One region of the Vibrio sp. NH-7 genome, then DNA from elsewhere that is predicted to be linked to it. Evidence: riboswitches for the same ligand, from Rfam matches in the RefSeq annotation. Region 1 holds a riboswitch; the other holds the start of a gene.
The links. A riboswitch is a leader RNA that binds a small molecule or an ion and turns the genes downstream of it on or off. The one in region 1 is predicted to bind cyclic di-GMP.
Positions count from the first base shown of each region.

Region 1 (4,423 bases):
CAACAAAGCTCAGCGAGCAAAGTAGCAAATAGTATTACCGCAGGTGTTATCCGATACGACTTTTCTCCGCGTCGTCTTTTATTTCGAACTCATCAAATAAGGGGAAGCTCCAGCGACGCATGGCAATCACCATAGAGGTGCCATGTCGCTGCTCCATAGCCAACTCGTTGTCGCTATTGCACGATTCATAAAACTCTTTCACTAATCGTTGAATCCGCTGTTGGAGCTTGTGATTGGTAGGTAACGACATCAACCCTGTCGCCATCACCAGTTTTTCGTCATTTTTGGAAAAGTGGGTGTGGAAGAAGGTGTTTACGACCTGCTGCTGGAAGAACTGCTGAATAGGCCCCCCTGCAATCCACGAAAACGAGGAAGAGATTTTGAGTTTGATGCGATTACCCGGCATCAACTCAATCACTTTGAGGCGATCAAGGTGCGCCAGTTTTTGAATCAACTGAGGCTCACTGAGGTTGTATTGAGTTAGGATTTGTTCAAAGCGATAACCATTGGTGATACAAACGGCGACCAGCAGTAGCGCCTTATCCACCACTAACTGTTTTTCCTGCTCCCAAGTCAATGAAGAAAGGTTTTGACCCTCTTCTTCGGCAAGTTTAAACAGCGCTGTCATTTCCAGGTCAATCAAGCCACACACCGCAGACAAACGCTCAAGGCTCATGCTGCCACCGTTAGAGAATAGGCGCTTCACCGAACCTTCACTCAAATCCAGCGCTTTGGCGACATCTTGGTAATTCACACCGTGCGATTTTAATTGCTTTTTCAGTGCCTGAATCACCTGTTCACACTCTGACATCCACCTCTCCTTGATTAATCAACGGGCTCACAACCAACCTCTTGTGAATGTTGGCCATATGACAGCTCACGGAGGTATTTTTCGCAGGTTTGATGTGATATTTCAACCGCTAATTTGGCGGAAAAAAGAGTCAGCCTTAACGGTCTGACTCTTTTTAATAGGAGTGTTCTTGGGGAGTGTAACGATGCTAAAGCAAATTACACGCGTTGATTAGTTTAAGTGATGCCCACTGTTTTTTGCGAGTTTTTGCATTGCTTCAGCGAACGTTGTTGTTTTGCCTTTCGCTTTAACTTGCACAACCCTATACCCCATTTTTTCCAACGCGTGGCGCTCTGCTAACACAGCTTTATCATCTTGTTGGCTACCTTGTGCTGGCTGGTGGATATAACAACCCTCAAGTTGGCCATCCTCAACCAGTTGGTGATGCCTCAATGCATCGATGTCAAAATTCATAGTCAATATTGTCGTTCTAAGTGGAGAGTTTTTTTGGTAGGTTACATGCGCTTTAAAGGCTTAACAACGGTATCTAAGCCTTCTATTTTTAGCGCTAGGCATAGCTTAAGGAGGTCACCAAGCTCCCCTTCAGGGAAACCTTTTTTATCAAACCAAAGCAAATACTCTTCAGGCAAATCAATCAAGACACGCCCAGCGTATTTCCCAAATGGCATTTGCACTCTGGCTAATTTGAGCAAATTTTCTTTTTCGAGCATGACAAACAGTCTGGTTCATTTAAGTTGGCCAAGCATAGCATGTTCATCTGCCACTCTCTAATGTGTGACGTGATAAAGCCTATTTCACAGGCTAGGCATCATGCACTGTGTGCGCGTATTCCACGACAACCTGATTACCTTCGATGTAGGCATTTTGTATTTCACCATCCACGGTCATTCTGCTTTTCAAGTAAACCACTCTCGGGCCTGCTTCGCGGTGCTCTTTAAGCGATGGGAAAGTATGTTTGGGCTCTAGATGCAGATGACGACAAAAATGGCTGACAAAAGACATCGTCATCGGACGCTCACCACGAAGAACTTGTGAGAACGTCAACTGATTCATACCCAGTTTTTTGGCAAATTCCATTTGGGTTAAGCGCATTTTCGATTTCTGTGACATCCACGTTTGGTAAAGCGCTTCTCGGTCTTGTTCGGTGAATTCCATTGTTGTTCCCTGTATTGGTAGCATCAATAAATTGTCGGCACTTTTATCCAAGTGGATGTCAGGTCAGCGTTAACGGAGCTTAAAGGTTTGGTTGATATTGAAGAAAATAGGCATGGATTTGCGACGAATAAAAGCGGGAAAAATCATTCACAAATCAAATATAAATGAGAAATAAAGCATTGATTATCAATATTTTATTCAGCTTATCATTGAAAAATAATCAAGTTAATTCATGTCAGAAATTTCAAATCGAGATTGCCCTTCCACAAACGTAATCGGATCGTCGCTTTTAAACAAAACTATCACTACATTTCGCGTGCTCAACTGCACTTCTGGCAAACTATCTGAAAAGTTAGGACGCAAAGTCTCCGGTCTGTCGACTTACTCAAGTCTATGATAGCGGGACCGCCACCCAAGTCGGGTGCCATCATGCCAGGGTGTCATCTTTTTATTCAGCGAATGTATAAGGATAGATGATGAATCAACTCCCTCAAAAAACGCTCATTGCTTTAAGTCTAGTCACTGTCAGTGGAACGGCCATTGGCCACGGCTATGTTTCGGCATATGAAAACGGCGTAGCTGCAAGCCGCGCTGCACTATGTAAATTCCCAACCAGCGACACCAACGAAAAGAATGCGCAATGCGGTGCCATTCAATATGAACCACAAAGTGTCGAAGGGCCTGACGGCTTCCCAGAAGCGGGCCCCCGTGATGGCAAAATTGCGAGCGCAGAAACCTCTCTCGCCGCCGCATTAGATGAACAAACCGCCAGCCGCTGGGTGAAGCGCCCTATTCAATCCGGTCAACAATTCTTTGAGTGGACGTTTACCGCCAACCATGTAACAAAAGACTGGAAATACTACATCACCAAGGCAGATTGGAATCCAAATCAGCCGCTTGCTCGTCAATCATTTGATTTACAGCCTTTCTGTGTTGTCGATGGCAATATGGTGCAACCACCAAAACGTGTCAGCCACCTATGTGATGTCCCAACACGTGAGGGTTACCACGTAATTCTTGCGGTGTGGGATGTTGGTGATACGGCGGCCTCTTTTTACAACGTTATTGATGTGAAATTTGATGGGGATTTGCCTGTTGATCCTGATTGGCGCCAAGGTGGACAGATCAATCCAACCATGGATCTGAACGTCGGAGATACCGTTTTTACACGCGTATTTGACCAAAGTGGCGAAAACATCAGTTACCGAACGCAGATCGTCATTAATAGTGAAGAGCAAGGCAAAGCGAATCAGTGGTCTTTTGCCCTCGCAGACAAAATCAACCAAGAGCAAAACCTCATCCGCTCTGGTGAACGCAAAGAAGATGGCGCTTTTGCCCCTGTGTATGGTTCGAACCCGATTTACCTAAAAGCGGGCTCTTCACTTGAGCGTGTTGAAATAGGCTATGACATTGTAACGCCTGAACCAGAGCTCGATTTGAGTGTTGAAGGCTTGCAAGATAAGTACACTGTGACCGAAGACGCCACCGTACTTAACCTTGAACTCTTGGCGACAGGTGATCTAAACGCTGAACTGACGGTGTACAACCATCACAAGGAGTCATTGGCTTCATACTCGGGCAAGTTAGAAGACGGGGCGGCTCAGTCAATAGAACTAGCGTTATCGAAATCAGAGCCTGGACATCACATGCTTGTTGTTGTGACCAAAGATGACAAAGGCACACTGGTAGGACAAGAGACTTTGGACTTCCATTTGGTAGAAGAGCAAACACCACCGCCATCAGGAGACTATGACTATGTTTTCCCTAACGGTATGGAAAGCTACACGGCGGGAACCAAAGTACTTGCGAATGATGGCAACATCTATCAATGCAAAGCGTTCCCGTACTCAGGATACTGCGTGCAGTGGTCGCCATCAGCCAACCACTATGAACCGGGAGTTGGTTCACATTGGGAGTCGGCTTGGGACAAACTGAAATAACCATGTTACAAGGGGCGACGTCGCCCCTTTTTAGATCTGATGGCACGCGATATTGAGGTCTTCGCTTCCGCTTTTACCATAGAAGAACAGTTTCTTACCTTCGATATAGAAATGTAAGTCAGATTCGAAACTCGCTAGACTGTTTTTATCTCGAACAAATGTCGGTGACTGCTCTGGTTTTAGATTCCAGTCCACCCCCGTAAACCTCTGCTCCATTCTTTGCCCCGTCACTTTGTTGTTGGCCATTAAAACAACCTCATAAGGTTCAACTAGCCCAGACTTATGATGCAAAGCCCCTGATTGGTAATAGAGCACGCTATTGTTGGTTGGGAAATACATGGTGGTGAGTTCATCTACCTTCGCATACTGCTTGTATGCTTCAGAGCTGAAGCCTGCTTTGGTTTCCGAGCAATGCCAACGCGTACCACTAAAATCAACATCACTCAAAGAGTAGTAATAAAGACCAAAACCCGTTAAAACACCAAATAAAAGAGTTAATGCAACTCGCATCTAACCT
Region 1 is NZ_CM132188.1:423,411-427,833, reverse strand. It holds gene ACUALS_RS16255 (helix-turn-helix domain-containing protein) at 47-811, opposite strand; gene ACUALS_RS16250 (hypothetical protein) at 1,022-1,264, opposite strand; gene ACUALS_RS16245 (DUF3820 family protein) at 1,306-1,521, opposite strand; gene ACUALS_RS16240 (helix-turn-helix domain-containing protein) at 1,613-1,966, opposite strand; cyclic di-GMP riboswitch class I at 2,291-2,379, shown strand; gene gbpA (N-acetylglucosamine-binding protein GbpA) at 2,443-3,906, shown strand; gene ACUALS_RS16230 (hypothetical protein) at 3,937-4,416, opposite strand; gene ACUALS_RS16225 (winged helix-turn-helix domain-containing protein) at 4,401-4,423, opposite strand, start outside.

Region 2 (4,423 bases), on a different replicon from region 1:
CTAAACGCAGTTATTTTAGGAGCCTGACCTAATGCAAGAAATTAAATCATTCAATGAAAAACGCGCGGAAATCTATTGGTGGCTATCGAGCTTATTGGCGAAAGAGCTCACTCAAGAGGCGTTAGACCAATACCATTCAGCCGAGATTCGTTCGTTTCTCTCTGGGCTTGGCGACAACCCAGACCTAAAACCTTCTGTCGACAACTTAGTTGATGCACTAAATCGACTTATGGACCGTGAAGACGCGCAACTTGAGTTAGCCGCAGATTTTTGCGACTTGTTCCTTAAATCAGACAGAGACTCTGCCCTTCCATATGCCTCTATGTATGTGGGCAAAAGCGGACTACTTAATGACGAGCCAGCAAGAGAAATGGAAGCACTAATGCAAAAGCATGGCGTCCAAGTTGATGAAAGCCTAAACGAACCTGCGGATCATATCGCGATTGAACTCGACTTCCTTGGTAATCTGATTATTCGCTCGAATGAGCTTGAAAGTGATGGTGAAATGGAAAACGCACTTGAAGAGCAAGACAAGTTCATCAACCACGCACTACTTAATTGGGTGCCAAAGTTCGCCGCTAAGTGCAAAGCTTTAGATGATTTCGGATTCTACTCTGCCATTGTGATGTTAATGGTTGCGTTTATGGAACTTGACTCTCGCTACCTAAAAGGCGAATAAATACGAGCTTTTGTGACCACGAGCAGGGAACAAAAACGTTTTTATTTGCGCTTAGTTTGTTTGCGGTCTAGAATCGTGACCGCAAACGATAAAAATGAACGAATTAAATACAAACCGCTAATTATAAGCGGTTTTTGTGTTTCTGATACTTTCTGCCAGATTATCCTACACTTAGGAATATTGTTTCGTGGCAGTCATCGACAGGACAAAACCTTATGGCCACCATAAAAGACGTAGCGCGCTTAGCCGGCGTATCAACAACTACTGTATCTCACGTAATTAATAAAACGCGTTTTGTTGCCGAAGCGACCCAAGAAAAGGTCATGGAAGCAGTAACAGAGCTAAACTATGCGCCTAGTGCCGTTGCTCGAAGCTTAAAGTGTAATACAACACGAACGATTGGCATGCTGGTGACTCAATCAACAAACCTCTTCTTTTCAGAAGTTATTGATGGTGTTGAGAGTTACTGTTACCGCCAAGGTTACACGCTGATTTTGTGTAATACCGGCGGCATCTATGAGAAGCAACGCGATTATATCCGCATGCTTGCAGAAAAGCGCGTAGACGGCATCTTGGTAATGTGTTCTGACCTCACAGAAGAACTCAGCGAAATGCTTGACCGTCATAAAGACATTCCTAAAGTGGTCATGGACTGGGGTCCTGAGAGCTCACAAGCTGACAAAATCATCGACAACTCAGAAGAAGGCGGCTATCTAGCGACTAAATACCTGATTGAGCGTGGCCACAAAGATATTGCTTGTTTGAGCGGGCACTTCGAAAAAGCAGCATGTCAGGAGCGTATCGCAGGCTTCAAGCGAGCAATGAACGAAGCGAACTTGGCAGTTGATGAAGACTGGATCCTTGAAGGTAACTTTGAATGTGACACTGCAGTCCTAGCCGCAGACAAGATTGTTGCAATGGATAAACGCCCGAGTGCCGTTTTCTGCTTCAATGATACGATGGCACTGGGTCTAATGAGCCGCCTACAACAAAAAGGTATCCGCATTCCAGAAGATATGTCCATTATTGGTTACGACAACATCGAGTTAGCGGAATACTTCTCTCCACCGCTCACGACTGTTCACCAACCGAAACGACGTGTCGGTAAGAACGCGTTCGAAATTTTGTTAGAGCGTATCAAGGACAAAGAACACGACAAGCGAGTGTTTGAGATGCACCCTGAAATTGTCGAGCGCTGTACCGTGCGCAACCTCAACAAATAACATCATCACTCAGCGCCTGACTCTTTGATTAATTATCAGTCAGGCGCATATAACCCGCCAAATTACTGGACTAAGATCACATTTACTCACTACAAGTGTGATACTTACCTCAAATATTATTTATTCTTAACTTGTTCGATCAATGCCACGAACAGGGCAAACCATTTCGAAAGGATGGGACGCAAAGCCTCCGGCCTTAAGTATACTTATACAAGGTAGCGGGGTTGCCGATGGCAAAAATGCAAAACTAGTACATTAAGCTTTCTCGTAAACTGGACGCGTCTCAATACTGAGTATGAGCAGACATGGAATTCGTCGAGATTTTACGAAGTGTTTTCTTGTATGACACCTTACTGACAAAATTTCTGCATTATTTTGCTAATCTCTCGGACCTGAATTGGTGGCGTATACATATACACCGAGAAAATACAGCATGGATAAACCAATACTTAAAGACTCAATGAGACTATTTGAGCAACTTGGTCAAATTAAGTCTCGTTCAATGTTTGGCGGCTTCGGCATATTCGCAGATGAGACGATGTTTGCTTTAGTGGTCAACGATAAGCTTCATGTAAGAGCGGATGCTCAGTTAATCAAACAGTGCAATGCCCTTTCTTTGGAACCCTACGTCTACAAAAAACGTGGTTTTCCCGTTGTGACTAAATATTTTGCTTTAAGCGATGACATTTCCTCAGACAATGAAAAAACACTGGCATTGGCAAGACAAGCGCTGATCGCAGCAAAAGAAGAGAAAAAAGTACAATCGAAAGCGAAACCAAATCGCTTGAAAGACCTACCCAACCTGCGCTTGGCAACGGAAAGAATGCTAAAGAAAGCCGGGATTGACGATGTCGAATCTTTAGAAGAAGCGGGCGCTGTTAAAGCGTACAAGGCGATTCAATCGACACACTCAGCAGAAGTGAGCGTTGAACTGCTGTGGGCACTAGAGGGAGCAATCAGGGGCACACATTGGTCTGTTATACCACAAAGCCGAAGACAAGAACTACTGAATAAATTGAGCAACTAGCTCAATCAATCGATGAAAAAGCCAGCACTTGCTGGCTTTTTTAGTCTCTAAGGAAATATTTTCTTCTCGCTCTCGTTCTTATTGTCTATATCAATCATTCCCTATACTAACTTAAGTATGTAACTATAGGGTCAGAGTTATCCTTGCGAAGAGTATTAAAGGACGCGATTATGAATAAAAAATTGATCTTGGGGATAGTCTTAGTTGCGCTTATCGCCTTTCTGGCGATGAACTTTGGACAATACCTGACGCTTGAAAATGCGAAAGCTCAGCAGCTTGCACTCTCAGATTACATCAGCGAAAACTTCGTCTTCGCCGCATTGACTTACTTTTTCGCCTACGTCGCCATAACCGCGTTTTCCATTCCTGGAGCAGCCGTTGTTACGCTTCTGGGCGCTGCGCTCTTTGGGTTTTGGACAAGTTTGCTGTTGGTCTCTTTCGCCAGCACCATTGGTGCCACGCTCGCCTTTTTAAGCAGCCGTTTCCTATTGCGAGACTGGGTGCAAGGAAAGTTTGGCGATAAGCTGAGTGCGATTAACCAAGGTGTAGAGCGTGATGGGGCGTTTTATCTATTCTCACTAAGGTTGATTCCTGTCTTCCCTTTCTTTCTTATTAATTTACTCATGGGATTAACGCCTATTTCGGTAGCTCGATTCTATTTTGTCAGCCAACTAGGTATGTTACCCGGCACAGCCGTTTACTTAAATGCGGGTACTCAGTTAGCGCAAATCGAGAGCCTTTCTGGCATTGTCTCGCCTTCTGTCTTAGCGTCATTTGCTTTACTGGGTCTTTTCCCAGTCATTGCGAAATGGGTCATGAATAAAATTAAATCATCGCCATCCGCACAAAATGGCTCGGCGTCATGAAAATCTACTCAGCGAGTAATCCCCCCGAAGCTCACATTGTCTGTGAGCTTTTAAAGTCTCAAGACACAGCTGTGAAGTCCGTGGTGAAGGGATATTCGGGTTGCAGGGAGAAGTCCCATTTGGTGAAAACAGCGAGCCTTATGTTTGGCTTTTAGAACCAAATAAGTGCAATAAGGCGAATGAGATCATCGACCAATTTAGGACAATGCAAAATGGTAGTGACTGGCACTGCAGTCAATGTGGAGAAGTCAACGAATCACAATTTGGGGTTTGCTGGCAATGCGGCACCGCGGCAGATTAAGTCGCCTTAATTTGCTGTTGTATAAAGGCAATCGAATGCTGATTGAACTCTTCCGGACGCTCTACATTACATACATGTCCACAATCAGGAATCTCAAGCAATTGACTCTGTTGGTGAACGGCAACCATCTCTTTCACTGGCTTAATAAACATGTAGTCTCGCTCTCCCATTAGATACAGCGTCGGAATTGGCAATTCTCTATCTTTGAAATACTTCATTAATGGGTTTACTTCTGCCGTGAGTATAAACCAGCGCTTAAACTCTTTCTGACACAGTTTTTTGGCTTCGCGGATAAACAGGTGACGTGATTCTTTCTGTGTACGCTGT
Region 2 is NZ_CM132187.1:1,068,593-1,073,015, reverse strand. It holds gene torD (molecular chaperone TorD) at 32-679, shown strand; gene purR (HTH-type transcriptional repressor PurR) at 895-1,902, shown strand; cyclic di-GMP riboswitch class I at 2,048-2,134, shown strand; gene ACUALS_RS05090 (TfoX/Sxy family DNA transformation protein) at 2,336-2,929, shown strand; gene ACUALS_RS05085 (TVP38/TMEM64 family protein) at 3,100-3,795, shown strand; partial or broken gene ACUALS_RS05080 (putative signal transducing protein) at 3,792-4,096, shown strand; gene ACUALS_RS05075 (alpha/beta fold hydrolase) at 4,093-4,423, opposite strand, start outside.
Region 2: another riboswitch for cyclic di-GMP. It lies ahead of ACUALS_RS05090 (TfoX/Sxy family DNA transformation protein); the one in region 1 lies ahead of gbpA (N-acetylglucosamine-binding protein GbpA).